DNA from 3 places in the Arthrobacter sp. Y3223151 genome. Region 1 is predicted to be linked to each of the others. Evidence: riboswitches for the same ligand, from Rfam matches in the RefSeq annotation. Region 1 holds a riboswitch; each other region holds the start of a gene.

What was found. Region 1 has a riboswitch for thiamine pyrophosphate ahead of AC5RUP_RS00120 (ECF transporter S component). Riboswitches for the same ligand answer to the same signal wherever they lie in the genome.
Region 2: it holds a riboswitch for thiamine pyrophosphate, as region 1 does, so the genes downstream of both, AC5RUP_RS03575 (YkoF family thiamine/hydroxymethylpyrimidine-binding protein) here and AC5RUP_RS00120 (ECF transporter S component) in region 1, are expected to answer to the same signal.
Region 3: it holds a riboswitch for thiamine pyrophosphate, as region 1 does, so the genes downstream of both, AC5RUP_RS01915 (NtaA/DmoA family FMN-dependent monooxygenase) here and AC5RUP_RS00120 (ECF transporter S component) in region 1, are expected to answer to the same signal.

What each region holds. Positions count from the first base shown of each region.
Region 1 is NZ_JBNHGI010000001.1:22,819-32,795, forward strand. It holds gene AC5RUP_RS00105 (zinc-dependent alcohol dehydrogenase) at 1-307, shown strand, start outside; gene AC5RUP_RS00110 (energy-coupling factor transporter transmembrane component T family protein) at 367-1,158, opposite strand; gene AC5RUP_RS00115 (ABC transporter ATP-binding protein) at 1,161-2,678, opposite strand; gene AC5RUP_RS00120 (ECF transporter S component) at 2,687-3,307, opposite strand; TPP riboswitch at 3,350-3,483, opposite strand; gene AC5RUP_RS00125 (DUF4235 domain-containing protein) at 3,653-3,913, shown strand; gene mnhG (monovalent cation/H(+) antiporter subunit G) at 4,023-4,565, opposite strand; gene AC5RUP_RS00135 (MrpF/PhaF family protein) at 4,555-4,839, opposite strand; gene AC5RUP_RS00140 (Na+/H+ antiporter subunit E) at 4,836-5,396, opposite strand; gene AC5RUP_RS00145 (Na+/H+ antiporter subunit D) at 5,393-7,015, opposite strand; gene AC5RUP_RS00150 (Na(+)/H(+) antiporter subunit C) at 7,012-7,485, opposite strand; gene AC5RUP_RS00155 (Na+/H+ antiporter subunit A) at 7,482-9,977, opposite strand, start outside.
Region 2 is NZ_JBNHGI010000001.1:732,417-742,393, forward strand. It holds gene AC5RUP_RS03555 (SRPBCC family protein) at 61-489, shown strand; gene AC5RUP_RS03560 (thymidine kinase) at 593-1,213, shown strand; gene AC5RUP_RS03565 (DUF72 domain-containing protein) at 1,351-2,214, opposite strand; gene AC5RUP_RS03570 (adenylosuccinate synthase) at 2,662-3,951, shown strand; TPP riboswitch at 4,214-4,324, shown strand; gene AC5RUP_RS03575 (YkoF family thiamine/hydroxymethylpyrimidine-binding protein) at 4,357-5,028, shown strand; gene AC5RUP_RS03580 (ECF transporter S component) at 5,045-5,671, shown strand; gene AC5RUP_RS03585 (ABC transporter ATP-binding protein) at 5,658-7,433, shown strand; gene AC5RUP_RS03590 (energy-coupling factor transporter transmembrane component T family protein) at 7,430-8,245, shown strand; gene AC5RUP_RS03595 (pyridoxal phosphate-dependent decarboxylase family protein) at 8,436-9,833, shown strand.
Region 3 is NZ_JBNHGI010000001.1:382,539-392,515, forward strand. It holds gene AC5RUP_RS01895 (metallophosphoesterase family protein) at 1-16, opposite strand, end outside; gene AC5RUP_RS01900 (LysE/ArgO family amino acid transporter) at 39-659, opposite strand; gene AC5RUP_RS01905 (LysR family transcriptional regulator ArgP) at 730-1,629, shown strand; gene scpC (succinyl-CoA:acetate CoA-transferase ScpC) at 1,760-3,280, shown strand; TPP riboswitch at 3,411-3,520, shown strand; gene AC5RUP_RS01915 (NtaA/DmoA family FMN-dependent monooxygenase) at 3,551-4,924, shown strand; gene AC5RUP_RS01920 (oxidoreductase) at 4,943-5,767, opposite strand; gene AC5RUP_RS01925 (hypothetical protein) at 5,781-6,848, opposite strand; gene AC5RUP_RS01930 (hypothetical protein) at 7,004-7,144, opposite strand; gene AC5RUP_RS01935 (SGNH/GDSL hydrolase family protein) at 7,315-8,127, shown strand; gene AC5RUP_RS01940 (amino acid permease) at 8,387-9,964, shown strand.

The DNA.
Region 1 (9,977 bases):
CGCGCTCTACACCGCGATCGACGCCGTCCGGCGCGGCGGCACGATCTCGATCAGCGGCGTGTACGGCGGGATGAAGGACCCCCTGCCGATGCTGACCATGTTCGACAAGCAGCTCCAGCTGAGGATGGGCCAGTGCAACGTGAAGCGGTGGATCGACGATCTGCTGCCGCTGGTCGACCACCCGTCGGACCCGCTGGGCGTGCTCGACCTGGCGACCCACCAGGTTCCGCTGGAGCAGGCGCCGGAGATGTACGAGAAGTTCCAGAAGAAGGAGGACGGCTGCATCAAGGTGGTGCTCAAGCCGTAGTCCTGAACGGATCGGCGGACCCCGGCCGGCGTGGATCGCCGGGGTCCGCCCGTACCGGTTCACACGAAGATGAAGTTCCAGGTCCCGGCGGCCACCGCGGCAGCGGCGGCTGCGCCGGCGATGACCGCCCCGCCCAGCACCACCCACACATCCACCATGCTGTAGGTGGATTCGCGCGCCCAGGTCCGGGGCCCGGCGCCGAAGCCGCGGGCCTCCATCGCGACGGCCAGCCGGGTGGCCCGGCGGATGGCCTGCACGATCAGGCCGAACGCCTGGCCGGCGAACGCGCCCGCCTTGGCCAGCGGCCGGTTCTCCGCCCCGACACCGCGGGCGCGGCGCGCCAAACCGAGGGTGCGCCATTCCTCCACCAGCAGCCCCACCAACCGCATGGCGGCCAGCGCTCCCAGCACGAACCGGTGGGGCAGCTTCAGCTTCTGCGCCAAGGCGTCCGCCAGGTCCGTCGGGTCGGTCGTCAGGAGCAGGAAAATGCCCGGCAGCGCAACGGCGAGCGACCGCAGGCCGATGGCAACGCCGCCGGCCACCGAGTCCTCCGTGAAGATCAGCGGACCGAACCGGAACAGCACTGCCCCGGACTTCTCGGCCAGCAAGGCCGTTGCCCAGGCCCCGACGGCAGCCGCCGCCAGCAGCGGCCAGCCGCGCTTCAGCAGCAGCCACGGGCTGACACCCAGCACGGGCATCAGCAACAGTTCCGCGGCCAGCACCACGGAGGCGCTGACCCAGTCCACACTGAGCAGGACCACCACGGTGACCAGGGCGGCGGCGGCCAGCTTCGATACCGGGTTGGCGCGGCTGAACGGGGAGGCGGCCAGCCGGGGGTTCATCAGGTCCATACTCATGCTGCCCTCCCCAGCGGCTGGGCCGGGCGGACGCCGCCGTCAGCCACCCGGACGCCGGCGCCGCCGAGCGCGGCGGTGAAGTCGTCGTCGTGCGTCACCGAGACCACGCTCCGGCCCTCGGCCACCAGCTCGGCCAGCAGCGTGACCAGTTCGGCCCAGGTATTGGCGTCCTGTCCGAAGGTCGGCTCGTCCAGCATCAGGATGTCCGGGCCGGTGGCCAGCATGGTGGCTACCGACAGCCTGCGTTTCTCCCCGCCGGAGAGCGTGAACGGGTTGGCCTGCAGCAGGCGGGTCAGCCGGAGCCGCTCGGCGATCGTGTCCACCCGCTGCCGGACGCCTGCCTCGGGCAGTTTGGCCACGCGGCGCGGGCCGAATTCCAGTTCGTCGAGAACCGTGCCGGTGAGGAACTGGTGTTCCGGTTCCTGGAAAACGCTGCCGATCCGGGTCACCAACTGCGCGGACTTCCACTTGGCAGGGGACAAGCCGGCCCCGCGCTGCAACGCCGGCGTCGCCGAGAGATCCCCTCCCGCGGGTGCCTGCAGGCCGGCCAGGGTGAGGGCCAGGGTGGATTTGCCGGCACCGTTCGCGCCGGTGACGCTGAGCGCCTGCCCGGCCAACAGGTCCAGGTCCACCCCGCGCAGCACCGGCGCGGCTTTCCGGTTCCGCGACACGTCCAATGCCGCCGCCCGCAGCAACGGGCCGCCCGGGGCCGGTGCCGCGGGCAGCTCCAGCCGCGGGGTATGACCGGGAACCCAGACGCCGGCCTCGATCAGCCGGGCACGGGTGGCGCCTTCGGCGAGCACCTGGTCCGGCGGCCCGTCGGCCAGCACGCCGCCGCCGGCCGCGAGCACGATCACGCGGTCCACGACGTCCGCCCAGACCGCCACCCGGTGCTCGACCACCACCAAGGTGGCGCCGGTGCGGTCCAGCACCCGGGCCACGGCGTCCCGTACTTCCCGCACCCCGGCGGGGTCCAGGTTTGCGGTCGGCTCATCCAGCAGCAGCAGCCCCGGCCGCATGGCCAGGACCGAGGCCAGCGCCAGCCGCTGCTTTTGGCCGCCGGACAGCGCCGACGTGGGATGGTCCAGCGGGACGGCCAGGCCGACATCGGCCAGGGATTCACGGACCCGGTCCCAGATCTGCCCGCGCGGCAGCGAGAGGTTCTCCGCCCCGAAGGCCACCTCGTCGCCGACCCGGGCCAGCACCAGCTGGCTTTCCGGATCCTGCAGCACGAGGCCGGCCCGGCCGCGGGCCTCGGAGGGACGCACCCCCGCCACGCTCAGCCGGCCGGTCTCCTCGCCTTCGCCCTCGTCGCCGAGGACGCCGGCCATGGCGTGCAGCAGCGTGGACTTGCCGGCCCCGGAGGCGCCCAGCAGCAGGACCCGTTCGCCCGGGGCGATGCTGAAACTGGCCGCGTGCACCGCCCGATCCTTGCGGCCGGCATGCCGCCAGCCCCACCCCTCGGCGAGGACGGGCACCGGGCGGGGCGCCGCCGTCGTACTCTGCGCTCCCATCAAACGGCTCAGGCGTCTGCCGTGCGTCCCGCGGCGAAGGAGGACAGCGCACCCGTCTTCGCCAGGCCCCTGACCGCCAGCCACGGCAGCAGCCCGGCAATCACCACGCCGGACACGGCCGCGAAGCCCACGTAGGCGATCTGCCATTCGGCGGCCCACAGCATGTTGTAGAGGATGTTCTCGCTGATCGACAGCGCCAGGCCTGCGCCCAGGCCGGCCAGCAGCGCCACGCCGAGATTAAACCTGCGGTACAGAAAGAGCAGGAAGACGACCTCGGCGCCCAGGCCCTGGATCAGGCCGGAGACCAGGACGGTCATGCCGAAGCTCGTGCCCAGCAGCGCGGAGACAACCGCCGCCAGCATCTCGCAGTAGATGGCGGCGCCGGGCTTGCGGATGATCAGCCCGCCCAGCACGCCCGCCATCAGCCAGCCGCCGGTGTACAGCCCGGCGGAAGGCGGGAAAGCTATGGTCAGGCCCTCGATCAGCGGCCAGCCCGCCGACCAGGCCCAGAAGATGACGCCGACGGCCACGGCGACCACCGAGGCAACGACGATGTCCACCACCCGCCAGCCGTAACGCTGCTTCCGGGCAGGGGTGGGCGTGACGGGTACATTCGAAACGGTACTCATGGAATCCTCCTGGTTGCAGGAGGGGAGGGCGGCCACGCGGCGCGCCCCGAGAACTCGACTCCCTTCGCCGGTACTAACCGGAGCAGGTTCGAGGGTCTGCGGTCTATCCGCACTCTCAGCGTCCCTCCCGGTCTCCGGTGTGCACCGGCCGGTCGGACGCTCCCCTGTCGTCACTAGATGCTGTCTGGCAGCACGTACCAGTCTACACTCGCCCGCAGCGGCGGGCATTCGGGCGCAGACCCCGGGAAAATGCACGAGGGCTTACGGCCCCGGCGGGTGCCGGGCAGTAGGCTGGGAACCGGAACAGCAGTTGAGACGGGGCTGCGGCCCCGGAAGGGAGCGGGCATGAGCGTTGTGTTGAGGCTCTTGGGCACACTGGTGAGTATCGGCGCGGGCCTGGCAGCCAGCCAGCTGCTGGGGCTTGTCTGGAAGATGGTCACCGGAAAAGATGCGCCCAAGAGCGACGATGACCTGGAGAACAGCCTGCGGGCGGCGGTGGCCTTCGCCGTGGTGTCCGGCACCGTGGCGCGGGTGATCCAGGTGCTGACCAAGCGCGCCACCGCCAAGGCGGTCATCCGCTACGACAAGACCCGGGAAATGGTCTAAGCGGTCCCTTGAGGATTCCGATGGGGGACGGGCCGCGGGCCCGTCCCCCATCGCGTTTTGGTCCCGGCCGCCGGCGCCCGCCCGCGGCCCGGTCCCCTTGGCCGGCAGGTTACGGAGCGTCCGCGGGCCCGGCGTCGTCCTGGTCGGTCCGCCCCGGAGCGGCCGCCGCCCCCGCGGTTCGCCGTTCCCCCGGCTTCCCGGCGTCCTGGCCGCCGGTGACAGCACGGCTGCCGGCGGCAGCACGGCCGCCTGTGTCGGCACCGGCCGGCGTGGCGTCATCGGATGACGCCGCGGAATCTTCCTCCGCCGCCGCCTCCACCACCGCGTCGAGGTCGTCCACGCTGAGGATTTCCTTGCGCAGGTGTTTGGTGCGGTAGCCGGCCCGGCCCACCATGTGGGCCGAAACCGGCACGGTCAGCAACTGGAACAGCCAGGCTATGAGGAGTATGGGCACCGCCGCCCAGCTGCGCAGCTGCAATCCCAGTCCCGTCAGCAGCAGCAGCAGGCCGAAGACCTGCGGCTTCGTGGCGGCGTGCATCCGCGAGAGCAGGTCGGGAAACCGCAGCAGGCCGATGGCCGCGGCCAGGGACATCCCCGCGCCGGCGATCAGGCAGACGGCGGTCGCGATGTCGAGGATCAAGTCAGTGTTCACGAGGCCGCCCGTCCGTCACGAAACGAGCCACGGCGACCGAGCCGATGAAGCCGACAACGCTGATGACGACAACCAGCGTCAGGTTGTTCATGTGGCCGCCGGCGGCCATGTCCACGATGAGTCCGGCGCAGACGATCGCCAGCAGCACGTCTATGGCCAGCAGCCGGTCCAGCAGCGACGGCCCGCGGGCCAGCCGGATCAGCGACAGTACAGCGGCCACGGCCAGCACTGCGCTCACGACGATTTGCGCAACCGGAATGACGTCCCCGTTCACACTGCACCTCCTCTGCCGGTACCTTCGGCCTTGACCATCGCCAGTTCTTCCTTCGTGCCCATCGTCCGGATCAGGCCGGCCTCGATCCGCCGCACTTGGGCGCGAAAACCCTCGGCGGCCTCCTCGGTGTCAACGTCGAGCACGTGCAGGTAAAGCGTGGACGTCGAGCGGTCCACGTCCACCACAAAGCTGCCGGGGATCAGCGAAATGGCATGCCCGGTGGCAGTCACCAGCAGGTCCGAGTGGCTTCGCAGCCGGACCGCCACCACCGCGTTGCGCAGGGTCGGGCCGCGGGTCAGTGCCAGCCACAGGACTTCGACGCTTGCGACCGCGACCTGCCACACAAACGTGGCGGCGAAGATTGCCGCGGCCAGCGGATTGAAGCGCCCGCTGAGTTCGACCGGCGGCAGGTAGAACAGGTTCACGATGAGCAGCGCGATCAGCAGGCCGAAGATCAGGTTACCCGGGCTGAAGTCCTGCCACAGGGAGCCCCAGAGGATGACCAGCCAGGCCAGCAGCGGCAGCTCGACCCAGATGGAGATGCGCGGTTTCCTCATCGGCTCCCCTCCTGCAGGGCGCCCTCGCCCAGGACGGCCTCGACGTACGGGGTGCGCTGCAGCATCTCGCGCGCCGCCTGGTCGCTGAGTTCGAACAGGGGCCCGGCGAACACCGTGAGGGCAACGCCCATCGCCACCAGCCCGACCGTCGGCCAGACCATGGGCAGCGGCAGCAGTTGAACGATGCCCCGCCCGGTGAACCGACCGTGCGGAGCGTTCTCCACGTGGCGGGTGGTCCGCAGCGCGGACCCGTCGGGCTTGGTAGCCACCAGGACCGGGTCCGGGTGCTCGGCGTCTTCGGGGCGGCGCCAGAACACGCGGTTCCAGACCCGTGCCATGGCCAGCAGGGTCAGCAGCGACGTGACCATGCTGCCCGCCACGAGCACCCAGGCGACCGGCGTGCCCAGTTCCACGCCGCCCTGCACCAGGCCGATCTTGCCCAGGAAGCCGGAGAAGGGCGGGATGCCGGCCAGGTTCATGGCCGGGACGAAGAACAGGATGGCCAGCAGCGGCGACAGCTTGGCCATGCCGCCCAGCCGGTCCATGTTCGTGGTTCCGCCGCGGCGTTCGATCAGGCCGGCCACCAGGAACAGGCTGGTCTGCACCGTAATGTGGTGCGCCACGTAGTAGACCGCCGCGCCGAGCCCCACCACCGAGGACATGGCCAGGCCAAACACCATGTAGCCGATGTGGCTGACCAGCGTAAACGAGAGCATTCGCTTGATGTCGATCTGGGCCACGGCCCCGAGGATGCCCACCACCATGGTCAGCACCGCCACGATCATCAGGAACGTGTTCAGCCGGTCGCCGGGGAACAGCAGGGTCTCGGTGCGGATCATGGCATAGACGCCCACCTTGGTGAGCAGGCCGGCGAACACCGCGGTGACCGGCGCCGGCGCCGTCGGATAGGAGTCGGGGAGCCAGAAGGACAGCGGGAATACTGCCGCCTTGATGCCGAAGGCCACCAACAGCATCAAGTGCAGCGTCATCTGGGTCGCCGGATCCAACTGGCCGAGCTTGATCGCCAGGTCCGCCATGTTGATGGTCCCGGTGGCCGCGTAGATCATCGCGATGGAGACCAGGAACAGCACCGAGGAAATGACGCTGACGACGACGTACGTCACCCCGGCGCGGATCCGCGGGCTGGTGCCGCCCAGCGTCATCAGCACGTAGCTGGCCGTGAGGAGCATTTCGAAGCCGACATACAGGTTGAACAGGTCGCCGGTCAGGAACGCGTTGGAAACCCCTGCCACCAGGATCAGGTAGGTCGGGTGGAAGATCGAGACCGGGCCTTCTTCGTCGCCGTCCGTCATGCCCTGGCCGGAGGCATAGAGCAGCACCGCCAGGCTGACGGCCGAGGAGACCACCAGCATCAGGGCGGACAGTTCATCCACCACCAGGGTGATGCCAAAGGGGGGAAGCCAGCCGCCCAGGTTCACCGCCTGCGCGCCGTTGGCCCACGCCGAGGCCAGCATCACGGCTTCCAGTGCCAGCGTCAGCGTGAGCGTGATGGCACCGGTCCGGCGCTGCGCGTTGGGGTGGCGGATCAGCACGAACGCCAGGGCAGCACCCAGCAGCGGCATGACTACTGCCAGCGGCGCGAGGGTGGCGGCGTTCACTGCTTTCTCTCCATCCGTGACCTGGTGGTGGCTGGCGTTTCCTCGGCCTCGTCGGGCGGGACGAACTCGGTGGTCTCGGCCGGGATTTCCGCGTCGTCCTCGGCGTCGAAGGTGGGCTGGTTGGCCACCCGGCGGTCCTCGATGTCGTCCTGGACCTCGTCCTGCCGTCCCAGGACCCAGGAGCGGTAAATGATGGCCAGCATGAACGCGGTGACGGCGAAGGAAATCACGATGGAGGTGAGGATCAGCGCCTGCGGCAACGGGTCACTGTAGGCGTCGGCGGGGATGTCGCTGCCGAAGATGGGGGCGAGGCCGGCAGGTCCGCCGGTGCTGAGCAGCAGCAGGTTGGCGCCGTTGGTGATGAGCATGAGGCCGAGCATGACCCGGGTCAGGCTGCGTTCGAGGATCAGGTAGACGCCCACGGCGAACAGTACGCCCATCACCAGCAGCAGCGTCAGGTTCACGGTCACCGGGACACCTCCTCCTCGATCGTTGCGGGTACTTGCAGTTCGGCGGACTTGCGGCGGCCGTGGGTCCGTTCCTCGGTGCGTTCGTCGATTTCGGCGCCGAAGCTGCGCAGCACGTCCAGCACCAGGCCCACCACCACCAGATAAACCCCGATGTCGAAGATCGTCGACGTGACGAACTTGTGGTCGCCGAAGACCGGGAGGCTGAATTCAAGGATCGCGCTCTGGAAGACCTGGCCGCCCAGGAAGAGCGGGACGACGGCGGTCAGCGCCGCGGCGCCAAGCCCCAGGCCGAGCAGCAGGCCGGCGCTGATGGGCGTGGCTTCGGCCAGTTCGATCCGTCCGCCGGCCAGATAGCGGACGGTCAGCGCGATGCCGGCCAGCAGGCCGCCGGCGAATCCGCCGCCGGGGAGGTTGTGGCCGGTCAACAGCAGGTAGACGGAGAAGATCATCACCGAGTGGAAGAGCAGTCGGGTGATCACCTCGAAGATGATGGAGCGGCGTTCCGGCGCCAGGGTGCGGCCAGCCACCAGCCAGGCGTCGCGCGGGACGACGGCGAACTTGCGGGCCGTCGCCAGGGCCGCCGCCTCGCGGTCCGAGTGCGCCACCGTCTCGTAGCCGCGGCCCACCGATCCGCTGGCGACGGCGTCCACGGGCTCCGGACGCTTCTCCCCGCGGCTGCGGATGAAGATCAGGCTGGCCACGCCGGTAGCTGCCAGGGCCAGCACGGAGATCTCGCCGAACGTGTCCCAGGCCCGGATGTCCACCAGGATGACGTTGACGATGTTCTCGCCGCCGCCGCCCTCATAGGCCAACTGCGGCAGGGCCAGGGAGACCGGATCTGCCGTGCGTGAGGCCATCGCCGTCATCGCGATCACGATCATAGTGAGGCCGAAAGCTGCTCCGATGATGGCGCGCAGCAGTTTGAAACGCCCGGGTGTGCGCAGCCACAGCCGCGCCGGCAGGGAACGAAGGGCCAGCACGATGGCCACCAGGGAGACTGTTTCCACCAGCAGCTGGGTCAGCGCCAGATCCGGCGCCCCCTGCATGGCGAAGATGAAGGCCAGCCCATAACCGGCCACCGAAACCATCAGCACCGCCATGAAGCGCTTGTTCGCGCGGATGGCGCCCAGCGCGCCTGCCGCCACGATGAGCCCCGCGATGGCCTGGGCCGGGGTATCGAACCACACCACGCTCTCGGGCAGCGGGGCGTCCATCAGGACGATGGCGCTCAGCGGAGTCACGATCGCCACGATCAGGATCACGCACAGGTAGAAGACCAGCGAGCCCCGCTGGGTCCGGCCGGTGACCCAGATGGCCACCTCGTCCAGCACGCCGATGATGCCGCGGTAGATTCGGTCCGCGTCCGGGATGAAGCTGATCCTGGCCTGGAAGGCCGCTATCGGAGTACGCAGCAGGAACAGGGCGACACCGGCCGCGATGGTGACGACGGTCAGGCCGAGAGCCGGCGTCAAGCCGTGCCACAGCGCCAGGTGCGTGGCCGCGGTGTCCAGCGTGAAGAGTCCCGCGTAGGGGGCGACGGCGGCCTCGACCGGGGCGGGCCAGAGCCCGAACACCACCGTGGCCACGGCGAGCACGGCGGGAGCCGCCAAAAAGGCCCACGGAATGGGCTTGAACTCGATGGCTGCGCGGTTGGGTTTGGCCGCGAACCCGCCCCAGACGAAGCGGGCACTGTAGGCGAAGGTCAGGATGGATCCGGCCACCACGCCGGCCAGGAGCAGGCCTCCCGCCCAGCCGGAGACTTCAGCCCGGTGGATGAAGGCTTCGTAGACCGACTCTTTGGCGACGAAGCCCAGCAGCGGCGGCAGGCCCGCCATCGACGCGGCACCGATGACGGCGACCGCGAACAGTTTCGGGGCGCTGCGGTACAGGTGCGACAGTTCGCGGATGTCACGCGTTCCGGCCTGGTGGTCGATGATGCCCACCACCAGGAACAACGTCGCCTTGAAGAAACCGTGGGCCAGCAGCAGGCCCATTCCGGCCAGCGCGGCTTCCTGCGAACCGAGCCCGACCACCAGGGTCAAGAAGCCCAGTTGGCTGACCGTCCCGTAGGCGAGGATCAGCTTCAGGTCGTTCTGCCGCATGGCCTGCCAGCCGCCCACCAGCATGGTCAGCAGCCCGAGCCCCAGCACGACGCCGTGCCAGTAGTCGGTGCTGGAGAATCCGGGCGACAGCCGCGCCACCAGGTAGATGCCCGCCTTCACCATGGCGGCGGCATGGAGGTAGGCGCTGACCGGGGTCGGCGCCGCCATGGCCGCCGGGAGCCAGAAGTGGAGGGGCACCAGCGCGGACTTGCTGATCGCGCCGATGAGTACCAGCAGGATGGCGATGTCGATGATCTGGCCGTGCGCCATCAGCGTTCCGGCTGCCGCGAGGATCTCGGAGATCCGGTAGGTGCCGGCGGTTTGGCCGATGATCAGCAGGCCAACCAGCATGGTCAGCCCGCCGAGGGTGGTAACCATCAGGGCCTGCAA
Region 2 (9,977 bases), 710 kb from region 1:
TTTCTTGGCGCTCGGCCGCGTGGTCTTTCGCCGCGGCAGCCGGGCAGGCATGATGCAGGTATGGGTGCGACCACGGCATTCACGGCCTCCGAGCAGGTCTTTGTGCCACCGGCGCGGGCCTGGGCGCTGTTGACGGATTGGGCCGCTGCGCCCGCATGGATGCCCGGCGTGAACGAGATGCACGCCGAGGGGCCGCTGGCGGTCGGCCAAACCATCAGCTTCCGCTCCCAGGGCCACGAGCGCAGCAGCACGGTGACCGAGCTCGACGTCGGCCGCAGCATCACCATTACCTCGTCGCAGGGGGACGTGCGGGCCGACTACCGCTATGAACTGGACGGCGAGGCCGGGGCGACCCGGCTGACGCTGACCGCCGACGTCGTGGTGAGCGAGGAACTGGCCGCCATGGCAGAACAGATCCGCCGGGCGATCGCGGAGGCCGACTCTGGCCAACTGGCCAGCTTCAAGCAATTTGCGGAAGCGGCACCGTGATCCCGGTGGTGTCCTTCGCGGGAGCCGCGCGCCGACACTCCTGCCGCCCACCCGGCTTCCGGCTCAGTAGAATCGACTGCTGGGACCGCTTGAAAGGACTGTGTTGGCCAAGCTCTACTTCCGCTACGGGGCGATGAACTCCGGCAAATCCACCGGACTGCTCCAAGTAGCCTTCAACTATGAGGAGCGCGGGCAGCGCGTGCTGCTGGCCAAGCCGCAGATGGACACCAAGGGGGACAGCAAGATCGTCTCCCGGCTGGGCATGGCCCGGGACGTGGACTTCCTGATCCGCCCGGGCGAATCCGTGCGCGAACACTTCGGCCGGGTGGCCGCCGGCGAGGACCCCGAAGCCCTCCTGGAACATGTGGACGTGCAGCCGGTGGCCTGCCTGCTGGTGGACGAGGCACAGTTCCTGGAACCGGAACAGATCGACGACCTGTTCCGCATCGCGGTGATGGACAACGTTCCGGTGCTGGCCTATGGCATCCGCACCGACTTCCGCACTCAGGCCTTCCCGGGTGCCCGGAGGCTGCTGGAAATCTCGCACTCCCTCGAGGAGCTGAAGACCATCTGCCGCTGCGGCCGCAAGGCAGTCTTTAACACGCGCCGCGTGGGCGGGGAAATTGTGTTCGACGGCGAGCAGGTCGCCATCGACGGCGAGGACGTCTGGTACGAATCGCTCTGCGGCACCTGTTATCTTGAGGCCTCGGGCGGTGCGCTCTAGGTCTGGCTGCGGTGGCGCAGCCCCGTCACGGGCCGGCTGGAATGCCGAGCCGTCCGGCCGGCCGTTCTTCCAGCCGCCGGGTCACTGGCCGGCTGGAATGCCCGGCCATTCTGCCAGCTGTTCTGCCAGCAGCCGGGTCATCGGCCCGCTGGAATGCCGAGCCGTTCGGCCAGCCCGATCGCGTTGAACGGTGCGTGGACCTTGACGTCGTTGTCGAAGTACACGTAGGCATCCCTGCCCGCGCCGTCGGGGCAGCCCGAGCCGTCCAGCCATCCGCCGACCGTCGAGGCCAGCCGGTCCAGGTCTTCGTCCCGGTAACCGCTGACGTAGAGTTCGTCCTTTCCGTGCAGCCGGACGTAGGCGAAGTCGGCCGTGATCTCGTCCAACATCGGCCACTTTCCGGCGCTGTCGGCCAGCACCAGGGCCGTGTTGTGCCGGCGCAGTTGGTCGTAGAACTCCTCGTTGATGAACGTGGTGCTGCGGATCTCGAGGGCGTGGCGCAGCGGCCGGTCGGCGCCGCCGTCGGGGATCCAGGTCCTGTCCTTCATCAGTTCGGTGTGCCCGGCGGCCAAGGCGGCGGCAGCGTGCGTGCTGCGCGGCAGTTGGACCAGGAACTTCTCCATCACCTCGGCGTCGTAGTTGGCGCGTTCGGGCAGCTGCCACAGGAACGGTCCGAGCTTTTCGCCCAGGCCCAGGACCCCCGATGCGTAGAAATTCGCCAAGGCGTCCCGGACGTCCTTCAGGCCCTTCATGTGGGTGATGTACCGCCCGCCCTTGACCGCGAACACGAAGTCCGAAGGCGTCTCGGCGTGCCACTGCCGGAAGCTGGAGGGGCGCTGCAGCGAATAGAAGGTGCCGTTGATTTCGACTGAATTCAGGCGGCCGGAGGCATATTCCAGCTCGCGGCGCTGGGGCAGGCCCTTCGGGTAGAACGTGCCGCGCCACCGCGGGTATCGCCAGCCGGAAATGCCGATCCGTGCCATCGGTTGAGAGGCGGCCATGTCCCGCAGGCTACCCGGCCCCGGCGGTGCAGGCCAGAGCAAGCCGCCCTCCGCCGTCGTGCTGTGGGGCGTTGCGTATCCGTTGAAGCGCTGCCGTAGCCGGGCACGAGAGCCTTCGCCTGATCGAGTGGTGAGAAGATGCAGCCAAACGGCCGGTTTCGCTGCATCTTCCCGCCACTCGAATCTGGCGTCCCGGTTTCGGCTGGGCTCGACGTCGAGCGACGGGCCGCTCCCGGGAGCCGCATGGCCCGCCACCGCGCACCGGTTTCCGCCCCGAAACCGCATCCGGCCCCGCGGATTCCGGTCGATTGTGGCCCATCCGCTAAACTTGGCGGGTAAGAGCCCCAAATACTCCATCCGGAGTGAGGGGCGTTCTCATGCGCGGCAGCGGCTCCTTGATGTGCAGTCTGTCCGGGGCTTCCGCCGCATCGAATGGGGGAGGATCCCATGCCAGCAATTGTGATCGTCGGAGCCCAGTGGGGCGACGAAGGAAAAGGCAAGGCTACCGACCTGCTCGGCGGCCGCGTGGATTACGTGGTTAAGCCGAACGGCGGCAACAACGCCGGGCACACCGTCGTCGTCGGCGGGGAGAAGTACGAGCTGAAGCTGTTGCCGGCCGGCATCCTGTCCCCCAACGCCACTCCGATCATCGGCAACGGCTGCGTGGTCAACCTGGAGGCCCTCTTCGAGGAGATCGACGGGCTCGAGGCCCGCGGCGCGGACACCTCGCGGCTGCGCGTCTCGGCCAACGCCCACCTGGTGGCCCCGTTCCACCAGACCATGGACAAGGTGACCGAACGCTTCCTGGGCAAGCGCGCGATCGGCACCACGGGCCGGGGCATCGGCCCCGCCTACATGGACAAGGTGGCCCGGCTGGGCATCCGCGTGCAGGACGTGTTCGACGAATCGATCCTGCGGCAGAAGGTCGAAGGCTCGCTGCGGCAGAAGAACGAACTGCTGGTCAAGGTCTACAACCGCCGGGACGTGCACGTCGAGGAGGTCGTGGAGTACTTCCTCTCCTTCGCCGAGCGGCTGCGCCCGATGGTCATCGACTCCACCTACGTGCTGAACAAGGCGCTGGACGAGGGCAAGGTCGTACTGATGGAGGGCGGACAGGCAACGTTCCTGGACGTGGACCACGGCACCTACCCGTTCGTGACCTCCTCCAACCCGACCGCCGGCGGCGCGTCCGTGGGCTCGGGCATCGGCCCCACCCGGATCAACCGTGTGGTGGGCATCATCAAGGCATACACCACCCGCGTGGGCGCCGGGCCGTTCCCCACCGAGCTGTTCGATGACATGGGCGAGTACCTGCAGAAGAAGGGCGGGGAGTTCGGCGTGAACACCGGCCGGCCGCGGCGCTGCGGCTGGTACGACGCCGTGCTGGCCCGCCACGCCGCCCGGGTCAACGGCTTCACCGACTACTTCGTGACCAAGCTGGACGTCCTCACCGGCATCGAACAGATCCCGGTCTGCGTCGCCTACGACGTGGACGGCATCCGGCACGACGAAATGCCGATGACCCAGACCGAGTTCCACCACGCCAAGCCGATCTTCGAGTACTTCGAGGGCTGGACCGAGGACATCACCGGCGCCAGAACCCTGGAAGACCTGCCCGAGAACGCCCGCAACTACGTGCTGGCGCTCGAAAAGCTCTCCGGCACCCGGTTCTCCGCCATCGGCGTTGGCCCCGACCGCGACCAGACCATCGTGGTGCGGGACCTGATCAACGAATAGCAGGACCAATGACGGCGGTGCGTCCGGTTCGGCGTCGGGCCGTCACCGCTGGATGACGACGGCGGGGCGATCGGTTCGGCGTCGGGCCGTTACCGCTGGATGACGACGGCGGTGCGTCCGGTTCGGTGTCGGGCCGTTACCGCTGGATGACGACGGCGGGGGCGCGGGCAGTGATGTCCGCGCCCCCGCCGCATCCCCGCCTTCACAGCCCCTTTCAAGCCGTTGAAACCTTTCGCCACTACCGCGCCCGATGGGTTAGACTCGTGGGCAACACGGGAGTCCGGTGAGCCGGGCTGAGAGGAAACTTCTCAAGTTTCGACCGTCGAACCTGATCTGGATCATGCCAGCGCAGGGACGTTGACTCTTTACTACCCGTGCCCCGTTTAACAAACCTAAGGGCGCGACATGCGAACATCAGACTCGATCGTCACAGCGACGAACACCCCCATTGCTGCCGTCGGCAGCGACAAGTTCACCGCCACTCCCCGCGAGTTCGGCGTGGGCGCGAGATTGACCCTGGCGGTCATGGCCGACAACTACGCCGACGTCATCCTGGCGGCACTGGGCCAGGCCGACTCCACCGGCCTCGACGTGCAGACCGGCAAGGTGAGCACCTACCTGACCGGCGCCGAGCAGGATGTGCTGCGCTACCTGAGCCAGGTCATTGCCGCGGCGGGACGCACCGGGGCGCATGTCTCGGCCTCCGTGCTCCTGTCCCGGGGCTGCCCGGGCGGGGTCAGCTGCGAGATACCCGAGGGCGGCGCGGCCCTGTACTCCGAGATCCCGGAACTGGAACCCACGGGAATCGAGGCCGCCGCCGACTGGGCGCTTTACCCCCTGGCCGACGGCGGTACCGGCGGCGCCTCGGCGGACCACATGCGCGATATCTACGCCGCCATCGACTACGCCAAGTCCACGGGCGTCGTGGTGCAGGCGGAGCATTTCGTCACCCGCTTGGACGGCGACGTCGCCCAGGTGCTGCAGACCATTGCCGCCGGCTGGATCCTGGTGGGCCGGTCCGTCCAGCACGTGACGACCCACGCCACGCTCTCCATCAACAGCCCCAGCGCCTCCTGAAGCGGAAGGACCAGTCATGCCATCATCGACTTCGCAGCAGCATGCCCTCCCGCGCGGTGCCTGGACCCTGAAGGACCTCGTCCTCCTGGTTGTCCTGGGCGTCGTCTTCGGTTTCCTCTACTGGGTCTTCGTCCAGGCCTGGACTGCCCTGTCCCTGCTGATGGGCCCGGCCGGAGACCTGTCGCAGCACTTCCTGGCCGGAAGCTGGCTGCTGGTGGCTCCGATCGCCATCGCCATCGTCCAACGTCCCTTCGCCGGCGTCCTGGCCGAGGTTTTGGCCTCGGTGATAGAGGTGGTGTTCCTGGGCTCCGCCGTCGGTCCGCTGCTCTTCATCGCGGCCGCCATTCAGGGCATTGGCAGCGAGATCCCGTTCGCGGCCACCCGCTACCGTTCCTACGGCTGGCTTACCTACGCCCTGTCCGGGCTGTTCGGCGCCGGTCTGGTCTTCTTCTATTCGGCCTTCCGGTCCGGCTGGTACGGCCAGGACTTGTTCTGGACCCGCCTGGTCATCCACCTGATCTCCGGTGTAATTGTGGGCGGGCTGCTGGGCAAGATCATCGTCGACGGGCTGGCGAAGACCGGCGTGGTGGATAACTTTGCGATTGGCCGCGCCCGGCTGGGCACAACCGATGCGCACCGCTGACCCGGTCCTGGAGCTCGATGACGTATCCGTAGGCTTCCCCCGGCGGGACACGGCCGTGCTGCGCAACATCACGCTGCGGCTTGGGTTCGGGGAACACCTGATCGTGTTCGGGGCTTCCGGGTCGGGTAAGTCCACGCTGCTGCAGGCGGTCACGGGGGTGGTCCCGCACTCGGTGGTCGCCACCCTGGCCGGCACGGTGTCGGTGAACGGCGTGGCCACCACCGATTCCTCGGTCGCCGAGCTTTCCCGGCACGTCGGCGTGCTGGCCCAGGATCCCTCCTCCGGAGTCTGCCTTCCCGACGTCGAACAGGAGCTGGCGCTGCCGCTGGAGAACCGCGCGGTGCCTCCGGAGGAGATATCCGCACGGATCGACGCCGCGCTGGCCTCCGTTGGTGCCGCCGGCCTGCGCGGCCGCCCGACAGCCCAGCTGTCCGGCGGAGAAGGCCAGCGGGTGGCGCTGGCCGCGAGCCTCATCGCCGAACCGGACCTGCTGCTGCTCGACGAACCCACCTCCATGCTGGACCCGGCAGGCCTGGCCGCGGTGCGGGACGCCGTCAGCGCTGCCACGGCCGCCTACGGGCCGGCAGTGGTGCTGGTCGAACACCGGCTGGACGACTACGCCGGCGTGGCCGGCATAGCCGGCCTGCCGCGCCGGGCGGTCGTCCTGGGCGACGCGGGCCAGGTCCTGGCCGACGGCGCGACCGCCGACGTGCTGGGGACCCATGCCGTCCAGCTGAACACGGCCGGATGCTGGCTGCCGCTGGAGACGGAATTGCTGGCCGTCACCGGCCGGCCCGGCGGCCTCGGCGCGCCCGACGTCTGTTCGGACCTGCGGCAGCTGGCGGCGCCGGACCCCGAGGACGTAACCCCGCCTGTCCCCGAGGGGGAGGCCGCGGTGCCCGCTGCCGCGGTGCCCGCGACCGGCGAGACGGTGCTGGCCGCCGAGAGCCTGTCCGTCTCGCGGACGATGCCCGGGCGGAAGAAGCGCCGGAATGCAGGCGATGTCCCGCCGGAGGCTGCGATTCTTAAGGATGTGACGCTCCGGTTGAGGCGCGGCGAAATCGCGGCCCTGCTGGGAGCGAACGGGGCCGGCAAAACCTCCTTGCTGCTCACCTTGGCCCGGCTCCTTCCGCCGGCGGCCGGAACCGTCGGCGGGGAACGTCCGGGGATGGTGTTCCAGAATCCCGAGCACCAGTTCGTGGCGCACACCGTCCGGGACGAAGTCCGGCACGGCCTTCCCGACGCCCCCGCCGAACGGTTCGGGCGTCTCCTGGCGCGGCACCGGCTCACCCATGTGGCGGACCAGAGCCCCTTCCGGTTGTCGGGCGGCGAGAAGCGCCGCCTGAGCGTGGCGGCCATGCTGGCCCACGAGCGGCCCGCGCTCCTGGCCGATGAACCCACGTTCGGCCTCGACCGGCGGGACACCATCGCCACGGTGGCAGCCTTCCGGGATGCCGCCGCCGCTGGCCGCGGCATCCTCTTCTCCAGCCATGACCTGCGGACCGTCGCCACGCTGGCCGACCGGGCCATCGTGATCGCGGACCGAAAGGTGATTGCCGACGGCCCCGTCTTCGACATCCTGCGCGACCCCGCCGTCCTGCACCGCGCCGGCCTGCGGCTACCACCGCTGATCGACTGGCTGCTGGCCGAGTTCGCCTCCGCGGACGAGATCCGGCGCGTCCTCGACCGGCTCGATGCCGCCGTTACCGGCGGCGTTACCCGCGCCGGTGCCGCGCACCCGCAGATCGGCAGCCGGGCATGAGCGCGGACTTCGCCGCCGGCCCGGCTTCCGCCGTCGTCGGCGGCGTCCTGGCCCGGCGCAATCCCACCATCAAGCTCGCGCTCCTGTTCGTCGTGTCGCTGGCCCTGGTCTTCATTTTCGATCCGGTGACGCCCGCCGTCCTCTACCTGGTGGCCCTGGCCGCGGTCGCCGCCTCCACGCGCCTGAGGCTGAGGACTATGGCGCTGGCGCACGTGCCCTTCGTCGCCTTCGGGCTGGGGGTTTTCATGGTCAATGCGCTGAGCCGGCCCGGCGAGGTGTTATGGACCTCCGGGCCGCTGCGGATCACGGTCGAAGGCCTCGCCGTCGGCGGTTCCCTGGCCCTGCGCACCCTGGTCATCGGGATCCTGGCCATCGGTTTCCTCGCCTCGACCGACGGCGTCGCGCTGATGGGCAGCCTGCACCAGCACGCCGGGCTCGGGCCCCGGATCACCTACGCCGTCCTGGCCGGGTACCGCATGCTGCAGGAGATGCCGCGGGAGTGGCTGACCATTCGGCAGGCCCACGCCGTCCGGGCCCGGCTCCGTCCGGACGGCTCACTGCCGCGCGGCCTGCGCGCCTACGGGAACGCGGCGTTTGCCCTGCTGGTCGTCTCCGTGCGCAAGGGCGAGCGGATGGCCCAGGCGCTGGAGTCGCGGGGCCTGGGCCTGAGCCCGCGGACCATCTGGCGGAAAATCCCGCTGAGCAGGGCGGACTGGCTGATGGTTGCCGGCGTCCTGGGGGTTCTCGCGGCCATCCTGCTCACCAGCCATGCCCTGGGGTACCTGGCCGGCTTCGAAGCGCTCGTGAACTGAGGCGCCGCTCGTGAACTGAGACGCCGCTCGACGACCGGCCTGCCCGTATGCCCTGGCCGGCCCATGAACGCCGCGGGATCCGTCATGAGTGCTGCGGGACCTGCCCTGCTTGCCGCGGGATCTGCCCGCGGCCAGCGCGTTCGGGCCCGCCGCCTGTCGCAGGGCAGGGCCGCGGCGTAACATGCTCGTCATGGGGGACGACGAACTGCTCCACCGCACGGCCGAGCTAGCGGCGAAATACCTGCAATCCCTGCCCGGGCGACCGGTGAAATCGGGGCTGGATGTGGTTGCCCTGCGCCGTGAACTGGCGGGGGACCTGCCGCAGCAGGGCGAAGACCCGCAAGCGGTCATTGAGCACCTGGCCGACGTCGGCGGGCGGGCCGCCGTGGCGATGGCCGGTCCGCGTTACTTCGGCTTCGTGATCGGCGGCGCCCAGCCCGCCGCGCTCGCGGCCGACTGGCTGACCTCCACCTGGGACCAGAACGCCGGGCTGTATGTGGCCGGTCCGGCCGCCTCCGTGGTGGAAGAGGCAGTGGGCGCCTGGCTGCTGGACCTGTTCGGGCTGCCCGCGGATGCCGGCTTCGGCCTGGTGACCGGCTGCCAGATGGCACACTTCACCTGCCTGGCTGCGGCACGGACGGCAGTGCTGGAACGGGTGGGCTGGGACGTGGTGGGCGACGGCCTGTTCGGCGCGCCGGAAATCGCCGTCGTCGTAGGGGAAGAAGCCCACAGCACCGTGCTGACCGCGCTGCAGTACCTGGGCCTGGGTCGCCGCAGGATCTACTCGGTGGCCACCGACGCGCAGGGCAGCATCACGCTGGACTCGCTCGACGCCGTGCTGGACCGGATTCCCGCCGACATGCCGCTGATCGTCAACCTGCAGGCCGGCAACGTGAACACCGGGTCCTTCGATCCCATCCGTCCGGCGGTGGAACGAGTACGACGGCGGGACGGCGCCTGGATCCATGTCGACGGCGCGTTCGGGCTGTGGGCCGCTGCCAGCCCGGATCACCGGCACCTGTTGGACGGCGTGGAGCTGGCCGACTCCTGGGCCACCGACGCGCACAAGTGGCTCAACGTCCCGTACGACTCCGGTGTGGCCTTTGTCCGCGACGCCGAGGTGCACCAGCGCACGATGTCCCCGCCGCATGCCGCCTATCTGGAGTACGGCGCCGAACGGGACGAGGTCGCGTGGGTGCCGGAGTTCTCCCGCCGTGCCCGCGGCTTCCCGGCCTACGCCGCGCTGCGGACGCTCGGCCGCGAAGGGGTGGCGGACCTCGTGGGGCGCTGCTGTTCGCTGGCGTCGCGGATGGCAGGACGGCTGGCGGAGGCGGACGGCGTGCAGATCCTCAACGAGGTGGTGCTCAACCAGGTGCTGGTCCGGTTTACGCCGGAGGACGGCTCGGACCCGGACGACTTCACCCGCGAGGTGGTGCGCCGGGTGCAGGAGGAGGGAACACTCTGGCTCTCCGGGACCACATGGCACGGGAAGGTCGCCATGAGGATCAGCGTCAGCAACTGGTCCACTACGGAGGAAGACGCCGACCGCTCTGTGGAGGCGATCCTGCGCTGCGCCGGTAAACACTGAGCCCTGCCGAGGTATTGGCGGAGCACGCCGCGCAAAGCCCTCCCGGCCAAGGACTGGCAGGGCACTCCGCAAGTCGGCCCAAGGAGTGGCACCGTTACCCCGTTGAAGTCGCCCCGGGGATTGACGCCATTAACCCACTGAGCC
Region 3 (9,977 bases), 360 kb from region 1:
GCAAGGAGGTGGGCATACCGGCATCCTCGCATATCGAATCAGAGACCGAAGGCCATTCGCAGCCCGAGCGCCAGCATGACGACGGCAATCAGCCCGTCGAGCAGGCGCCAGGAGCCGGGCCGGGCGAAGAAGGGACGCAGCAGCCGGGCGCCGAAGCCGAGGGCGCCGAACCAGATGAGGCTGCCCGCCACGGCGCCGGCGCCGAAATACCAGCGCAGTTCCGGCCCCTGGGTGTTGGCGATGGAACCGAGCAGCAGCACCGTGTCCAGATACACGTGCGGGTTCAGCCAGGTCAGGGCCAGCGCCGTGGCAGCCGTTGCGGCCAGTCCCCCGCCGGCGCGATTGGCCGAGGCGGTCAGCACGCCCGGCCTGATCGCCCGTTTGGCGGCGAACACCGCGTAGGCCAGCAGGAACGCCGCCCCGCCCAGCCGGATGACGTCCACCACCGCCGGGGCGGCCTCGATCACGGCGCCGATGCCAGCGATCCCGGCGGTGATCAGCAGTGCGTCGGACACCGCGCAGATGAGAACGACGACGCCGATGTGCTCGCCGCGGATGCCCTGGCGCAGCACGAAGGCGTTTTGCGCGCCGATGGCGACGATCAGGGCCAGCCCGGTTCCCAGGCCCAGCAAGACTGCGGGAGCAATAGCGGTAGTCACAACAGTTGACGCTACTGACAACACGCGCATCAGTACAGCTAAAGAAACTTCAGTTACGTAAGCTTGCCTTATGCAGCCGTTCCAGTTCGACCATCTGGCGACCTTCGCCGTCGTCGTCCAGGAGGGCAGCTTCGATGCCGCTTCCCGCGCCCTCCACGTGACGCCCTCGGCCGTGTCCCAACGGATCAAGTCCATGGAGCAGGCGGCCGGGCAGGTCCTGTTGCAGCGCACCGCTCCGGTGCGAACGACTGCGGCCGGAGATGTGGTCCTGCGGCTGGCGCGGCAGGTGCGGGTCCTGCAGGCCGACGCGCAGCGCGAACTCGGCGGCGACGGCGACGGCGTGGCCCTGCCGCTGGTGGTCAACGCCGATTCGCTGGCCACCTGGTTCCTGGGCGCGCTGGCCCGCATGCCGCGCGACCGCGGGGTGTTTTTCGAAGTCCACCGCGAAGACGAGCAGCATTCGACCTCCCTGCTGCGGGCCGGACGGGTGACGGCCGCGGTGACGGCGACGCCGGAACCGGTCCAGGGCTGCTCGGTGGAGGCGCTCGGCTCGCTGCGCTACCGGGCGGTGGCCAGCCCGGCCTACCTGGAGCACTGGCGGCCCGCCGGGACCGGACACGCCGACCCGGCGTGGCTGGCGGCCGCGCCCGTGCTCGATTTTGACCGCAAGGACGACCTGCAGGAGCGCTTCTACCGGGAACTGACCGGCGCCGCGCTGGCGGCGCCGCGCCATTATCTGCCCGCCTCGGCGGAGTTTGCCTCGGCGGTCCGGCTGGGCATCGGCTGGGCCCTGCTGCCGGAGCAACAGTGCCTGGCGGACGTCCGCACCGGGACGCTGCACGAACTAGCCCCCGACCTGCCGGTGGACGTGCCGTTATACTGGCAGCGCTGGAAAATCAGCTCGCCGGTGCTAGACGAACTGACTGCCTGCGTTCGGCAGACCGCGCTGGACCAGCTGCGGCAGCGCTAGCTCAGCGCCCGGAAATCCCGCGGCGCGCGGCGCCTCCGCCCGCTGCCAGGGGTGCCGTTTTCTCCGCCCCGAACCCCGGCACCCGTGCCCGGCCCTACAGTGGAGGGAGAGATCCAGACGAAGGGGCACGATGCAAGACCGCATTCGCAACGCCCGCCTGCGCGAGCGCGTGATGAGCGCGGAGCAGGCGGCAGAACTGATCAAACCCGGCATGACCGTTGCCATGAGCGGCTTCACCGGCGCCGGTTACCCTAAGGCCGTGCCGCAGGCGCTCGCGGCACGGATGGAAACCGCGCACGCGGCCGGGGAGCAGTTCAAGATCCGCGTACTCACCGGCGCTTCGACGGCCCCTGAGCTCGACGGCGCCCTCGCCAAGGTCGACGGGATGCAGCTGCGCCTGCCCTACCAGTCGGACCCGGCGCTGCGCGAACGGATCAATGCCGGCGAGCTGGACTACATCGACATGCACCTCAGCCACGTCGCCCAGCACACCTGGTTCGGGTTTTTCGGCGACGTGGACCTGGCCGTGGTCGAGGCGGTGGGCATCCTCGAGGACGGACGGCTCATCCCGTCCACCTCCGTGGGCAACAACATGACCTGGCTCCGGCAGGCCAGCCAGGTCATCGTGGAGATCAACAACGCCCAGCCGGTGGGTCTCGAGGGCATGCACGACGTCTACTACGGCACCGCCCTGCCGCCGGAACGCCGGCCCATCCCGCTCGAGCATCCCGACGACCGGATCGGCGAACCCTACCTGCAGGTGGATCCGGACAAGATCGTGGCCGTCGTGCACACCGACGCGCCCGACCGGAACTCCCCCTTCAACCCGCCCGACGACGCGTCGCAGCAGATCGCCGGCCACCTGCTGGAGTTCCTGGACCACGAGGTCCGGCGCGGGCGGTTGACCGAGCAGCTGCTCCCGCTGCAGTCCGGCGTCGGCAATATCCCCAACGCGGTGCTGGAAGGTCTGGCGGCCGGCGGCTACCGCGGCCTGACCGCCTACACCGAAGTCATCCAAGACGGCATGCTGCAGCTGCTCAAGGAGGGCGTGCTGCGCATGGCCTCCGCCACCTCCTTCTCGCTCAGCCGCACGGGCCTGGAGGAGTTCAACGCAAACGTCGACTACTACCGCGAGCGCATTATCCTGCGCACCCAGGAGATTTCCAATCACCCCGAGCTGGTCCGCCGGCTGGGCTGCATCTCGCTCAACGGCATGATCGAGGCGGACATATACGGCAACATCAACTCCACCCACGTGGCCGGCACCAAGGTCATGAACGGCATCGGCGGCTCCGGCGACTTCGCCCGAAACAGCTACCTGTCCGTGTTCATGTCCCCCAGCATGGCCAAGGGCGGGAAGGTCTCCAGCATCGTGCCGATGGCCAGCCACGTCGACCACACCGAGCACGACACGATGATCGTGATCACCGAGCAGGGTCTGGCCGACCTGCGCGGGCTCGCGCCGAAGCAGCGGGCGCGCAAGATCATCGAGACCTGCGCGCATCCGGACTACCGGCCCATGCTCCAGGACTACTTCGACCGGGCCTGCCGGGACAGCTTCGGCAAGCACACCCCGCACTTGCTCGGCGAGGCCTTGTCCTGGCACCAGCGCTTCGTGGAGACCGGCAGCATGCTCCCCGCACGGCAGTAACGGCCGGCCTCCCCGCACACCGGGCGGCGGGTCGGTCCGGCTGTCCGCCCGCTGTCCACGCGGCGCCCGGGAGTATGACGCCGTCGTGCCTGCGGCCTTTCGCCGCCCGGTGCGGCTGCCGGTAGGCTGCTGGCTTGTACACGGGAGTCCGGTGAACCGGGCTGAGAGGAAGCTTCTCAAGTTTCGACCGTTGAACCTGATCTGGATCATGCCAGCGCAGGGAGCAACCCTCACACCCGTGCCCTGTTCACTCAACAGAAGGGCGCGACAATGCAGACATCCGGCGGCATGCACCTGGTGGCGATGGTCAACCCGCCGACCAGCCAGTATTCGGAGAACTGGCGGCATCCGCTCTCCCGGCGGGACTGGCTGAGCGCAGAGTTTTACCTCGATCTGGGCCGGACGCTGGAACGAGGCTGCTTCGACATGCTGTTCCTGCCCGACGCGCTGGCCGTCCCGGAGGACAACGCGGGCGACTACGCCACCACGCTGGTCACCGGCGGCAAGGGCGCCATCTATCTCGACCCCTTGGTCACCCTGTCACTGGTTGCCGGGGCGACCCGCCACCTGGGCCTGGCCGCCACCATCTCCACGACCTTCACCCCTGCCTACACGATCGCCCGGAAGCTGCTCTCGCTGGATCACCTCTCCGGCGGCCGGGTCGCCTGGAACATCGTCACGTCCACCACCGACGCCGAGGCCGCCAACTTCGGCCTGGCCGCCATCCCGCCCAAATCCGAGCGTTACGACCGGGCCGACGACGTCGTCCAGGCCGTGGTGGACCTGTGGGAAAGCTGGGAACCCGGGGCGCTGACACTGGACGGGCCGGGTCGCCGGTTTGCGGATCCGGAGCGTGTCCACCGGATACCCGAACGGCCCCGGCGCAACGGCGACGACCGTCCGCTGAGCCGCGGTCCGATCACCCTGCCGCGCAGCCCGCAGGGAAGGCCGGTGCTCATGCAGGCCGGGTCCTCCCCGCGCGGCATGGAGTTCGCGGCCCGCTGGGCCGAGGTCGTATTCGCCGTCGCCGACACCCCGGACGCCATGCGCGCGGTGCGGACCGAACTGCGGGCCCGCGCTGCGGCCGCCGGACGGAATCCGGATCAGCTGGCCGTCCTCCCGGCGGTCCAGCCGATCACCGGCGCCACGCCGGCCGCCGCCCGCCAAGCCGTGCGGGGCCTGCAGGCGGCACTCGACGAGGAGGACGTCCTGACGAAATTGGGCCGGCTCCTCCACGCGGCCCGGGAGGACCTGACGCCGGACGGCAGCGCCGAGGAGTTGCTGCTGGCCCATCGCGGGGCCACGGGCAGCGAGGGCTTTGAACAAATGCTCCTGGCCGCAGCCCGCCGGGAATCCATGACCGTCCGCGAGCTGGCGCTGGCGCAGGCCATGAACCAGCTGAAACCCCAGCCCGTGGGCGATCCGTCGGACATCGCCGACTACTTGTGCGAACTCTACGACTCTGAGGCGGCTGACGGTTTCGTGATCATGTCGGCCCTCTACCCGTCCTCACTCGAAGACTTCGTCAACGGCGTGGTGCCGAAACTGCAGGCCCGGGGCCGGTTCCGGACCGCCTATTCGGGACACACCCTGCGCGATCACCTGGGAGCTTCCCCGGCAGGCAGCCGCTCCGTCGCGTCTTAGCAGCCCTACCGCTCCGGCTCAGCGCTGGTAGATCCTGGCCAGCACGGCGTCGAAGACCCGGTCGGGCAGGAGCCGGCGAGCGCCCATGATCGTCCGCGCGCCCCTGCCGACCGGGTACCGGCTGCGCGTGCGCCGAGCGGCCGCCACCCGGGCGATGCGGCGGCCCACAACGTCCGGCCGCGTTCCCGTGCGTTCCGTGTACGCCCCGGCAATCGCCCGCGCCACGCTCTCTGCCTGCGGTGCGTAGGCCGTGCCTTCGGAACTCAGCTGCAGGCTCTCCACCGCGATGGCGTCCCACTCGGTCAGGATCGGCCCGGGCTCGACGATCACCACGTCGATGCCGAAGGGCTTCAGCTCCACTCGGAGGCAGTCCGACAAACCCTCGACCGCGAATTTCGCCGCGTGGTACCAGCCGCCGAGGGGTTCGTAGAACACACCGCCGATCGAGGAGACGTTGATGATCCGCCCGCTGCCCTGGGCCCGCATGGCCGGGGCCGCCAGTTGGATGAGCCGGCCCAGCCCGAACAGGTTCACGTCGAACTGCTGCCGGGCGTCCTCCAGCGGCACGTTCTCGATGGCGCCGTAGGAGGCGTACCCGGCGTTGTTGACCAGAACGTCCAGCCGTCCCTGCTCCGACAGGATGTGCTCCACCCCGCGCACCATCGACGCGTCGTCGGCCAGGTCCATCTCGAGGACGCGCACCCCGTGCTCTTCCAGCGGGCGCATCCTCTCCACGCGGCGCGCGGCCGCGTAGACGGTGAAGCCGCCGCGTGCCAGTTCCCGGCAGGTGTGTTCCCCGATCCCGGAGGACGCTCCGGTTACCAGGGCGACTTTGTCCGTCATCATCGGGCTCCCCTCACTTTTCCAAAGCCATGACGACGGCGGTGCGCGCCTCGTCCGGCAACGTCCGGCCGGCGCCGTCGGGAGCGAAGAGCCGCCGGCAACCGTCGAGTTCCACCGTCAGCGGAGCACCGGCGCCCTGCCCCTCGGCGAGCGGCCAGAGCACCGCAAACTCCGTTGCGTCGTCGGCGCATTCGCCAGCATCCCTATCCTGTGCGGCCGCGTTCAGGAGGGCGTCCTTTGCCGTGCCCTCCAGGCTCCCGCCCTTGGAAAAAATCCCCGACACGATCTGGATGACGCCAAAATTCAGGTCCGGCTGCGCGTCGGCGGGCAGTTCATCCTCTGCGGCCGGCACCGGCGCCGTCCGGTACTGGCAGATCCTCAAGGCGTCGACCTCGCCGGCGCGTGGCAAAAGGCCGGGGGAACCCGGCACGCCCTCGCCGCTGCCGCGCGGCTGCTCCGCTCCCGGCTGCTCGAACGGCGCCAGCTCAGTCACTCCCGGCATCGCCTTGAAGCCCCACTCGGCGGGGCAACCGGCATCCAGTGCCGCCCTCGGCTGGATCAGTTCCAGCCGGTGCCGGGTGGACTCGATCACGGTCATGCCCGCCAGGACCTCGCGGACCCCGGGTTTCGTCTTGCCGCAGGAATCCGTCGGCCAGGCGGCCCGCATGGCCTTGCCGGCCGCATCCACCAACCACAGATCGGGGACCATTTCCATGTCGGCGGTGCAGACCAGGTTCGCCCTGGGTCCGTCGCTGGGCTGCGCCAGCGCAGTGAGCAGCGCGTCAATGTTTCCGGTGAGCCGCTCTTCCGTGACCGCCGACCACAGGCCGTCCTCGTCCTCGACGGTTGCCATCGCCAGGGCATCACAGCGGATGACGTCGACCGGCGCGAAGGCTTCGGGCACGCCGCCGACCGCCGGCGGCGGAGGTACGGACGGATTCCTTGGTTCGACCATGTGCTGTGCTGTTGTGCAATCGACGGCGTCAACCAACTCGGCCTCGGGCCGTGCTGGTTCCCCCGGATCTCCCGGCAGCTGCCCGCAGGCCGCCAGGGTGCCCGCCGTCAGCACTGCCGCCATCACCGGCCCAAGCCTCCGGCCCCGGCTTCCCTGCCGCCGCTTCCGCTTCACCGCGCCCGTCCCCCGATCACCGTCGATGCCGTCAGTGTAGCGAGGCGCTTCGGAAAAGCATCGCCGGCGCGGCCGCCGGGCAGAGGGGTGAACCTGCGCCGGAGCGTTCAGGAAAGACGGCGGAACTCGCCCGCCCGGAGCTGGACATAGATCGGCAGGGTCATCTGGATGTGTGAAACGCCGACCGGCTCGTCCAGCAGTTCATTGATGGTGGTTTGCCCTTCCAACTCGGTCACTTCGCCATCCATGACTCGAGCCTACGTCGACCGGACGCTCCCCGGACCAAGACACGCGCCACCTGCTGCTTGGTGCCGCTCCTGCCGGGCATCCATGACGCTCGGGAGGGTTCACGTATCGTCCTCGGGCTATGGCGACAGTTGCTGTCGGTGATTAGAGTCGTCGACATGGAGAAGGTTCCGTGGGCAGCACCGTCCGGTTCCTGATCCTGCCGCTGATGCTGTTGGCGCTGCTTGCTGTGCCTGGATCCGTCGCCCCGCGATCGTATCCAAGCGCTATTGCGGGACTCGGAGATTCAATTACCCAGGCCGCAAACGCCTGCTGCCGGCCCGGCAACTACCCGGCCAAGTCCTGGTCAACCGGCGACGGGCGGTCCGACGACATCCGCAGCCACTACGAGCGGCTGGCGGCGCTGCACCCCCAGATCAACAACAACAACTTCAACGACTCGGCAAGCGGCGCCAAGGCGGCAGATCTTCCTGGACAGGCGTCCATGGCCGTGGCCCAGAAGGCGGACTACATCACCCTGCTCATCGGGGCCAACGACCTGTGTGCCTCGTCGGCATCAGCGATGACGTCCACCGCCGATTTCGCCAGGCACGTCGCGGCTGCCCTCGAGGCGCTGCACCGCGGGCTGCCGCAGGCCCGCATTTACGTCAGCAGCATTCCCGACCTTCATCGCCTGTGGTCCGTTCTGCGCACCGATCAGGAGGCCAGTCGCGTCTGGGCGGCCGCCGGAACCTGCCCGTCCATGCTCGGCGCAGCGGTCACCGAGGACCAGCGGCAGGAAGTGGTTGCCCGCGAGCGGGCCTTCAATGAGATCCTCGCGGAGACGTGTGCACGGTACGGGAACTGTCACTGGGACCGGGGCGCCGTGTACGCCTACAAGTTCTCCGCCGACGAGATCAGCACCCTGGACTACTTCCACCCCGGCCCCGCCGGCCAGGCCGCCCTGGCCGAGCTGACATGGCAGGCCTTCCAGGGACACCGCTGAACCTGCATGTCAGCCACCGGGCACCCCAGCACGGCCCCGTACCAGATGCCCAAGAGACATCTACCCAAAAGCGCGGCTGGGTTAGCAACTCTGCTGCTTTTCGTGCGGGGACGCCGCTACTCGTAAGATTTTGAAGTTCTTGTCAGCAACATCCGCCCTGCTTGATGACTCATTTTCTGCGCGTGTTAGCTTGATCACCGTCCTTTCCGGCGGGCCCGCCCGGAAAGCTGAACCACCGCTGCTACCTTCCGGAGGCACAATGGGACTCAGCTCCCCCACGCATACAGACGACAGTGATGTCGCGCCCACACCCGCTGCAGAAACACGACGCGGATCCTTGCCAGGGACAGGGGCGGGCCGCACCTCCGGCGAGGCCGGCAACGAACTCAAGCGCGGGCTGAGCAGCCGGCACCTGCAGATGATCGCCATCGGCGGTGCGATCGGCACGGGGCTGTTCGTGGCCTCGGGCGGCACGATTTCCCAGGCGGGTCCCGGCGGAGCCTTGGCCGCCTATGCGTTGGTCGGACTGATGGTGTTCCTGCTGATGCAGTCGCTGGGGGAAATGTCGGCCAAGATTCCGGTGGCCGGTTCCTTCCAGACCTTTGCGACCCGCTTTGTCTCGCCGTCCTTCGGGTTCGCGATCGGCTGGAACTACTGGTTCAACTGGGCCATCACGGTGGCCGCCGAGCTGGTCGCCGCCGGAATCATCATGGACTTCTGGTTCCCGGGAGTCCCGGGCTGGGTGTGGGCCGGGATCTTCCTGCTCGTCTTGACCGGGCTCAACGCTCTCTCCGCCAAGTCCTTCGGGGAGTCGGAGTTCTGGCTCTCGCTGATCAAGGTCGCCGCGGTGGTGCTCTTCCTGATCGCCGGTGTGCTGATGATCGTCGGCATCCTTGGGGACAACTCCCCGGGCCTGAGCAACTGGGAGAACCGCGATGATGTGTTCCACGGCGGTTGGGTCTCGATCATCTCGGTCTTCATGATTGCCGGGTTCTCCTTCCAGGGCACCGAACTGGTGGGCGTGGCCGCGGGCGAAGCCAAGAACCCGCGCCGCGAAGTGCCGAAGGCCATCCGCACCGTCTTCTGGCGCATCATGCTCTTCTACATTGGCGCCATCTTCATCATCGGCTGCCTGATCCCGTTCACCGATCCGAGTCTGCTGGCCTCCGGCGAGGCCGATGTCGCAGTATCCCCGTTCACGCTCGTCTTCTCGCGCGCCGGGATTGCCTTCGCGGCGGCTCTGATGAACGCGGTGATCCTGACCGCCATCCTCTCAGCGGGCAACTCCGGACTGTATGCCTCCACACGCATGCTTTACGCCATGGCTCATGACGGCAAGGCCCCGAAAATCTTCCGACGTACTAATGCGCGCGGCGTGCCGATTCCGGCGCTCCTGGCCACCGCGGCCGTGGGACTTTTCGGGTTCCTCTCCGCGATCGTCGGTCAGGGCGCGGCCTACTCCTGGCTGCTGAACATGTCCGGCCTGTGCGGCTTCATCGTCTGGGCGGGAATCGCCATCTCCCACTACCGCTTCAGGCGCGGCTTCCTGGCCCAGGGCAACAAGGTCAGCGACCTGCCGTACAAGGCCTCCCTGTTCCCCATCGGCCCGCTGCTGGCCTTCGCCATGCTGGTCCTGGTCATCGCCGGACAGAACTACGAGGCCGTGCTAGCCGGGCGGGGCATGGAAGTGCTTTCCTCCTACATCGGGCTGCCGGTCTTCATCGCCCTGTGGCTGGCCCACCGCCTCATCACCAAGTCCACGATGGTGCCGCTGCTCGAGATGGACCTCCGGGCGCCCGAGGACCTCGAGGACGAACCCGCCGGCGCCACCCGGTGACCCTGCTGCCCCA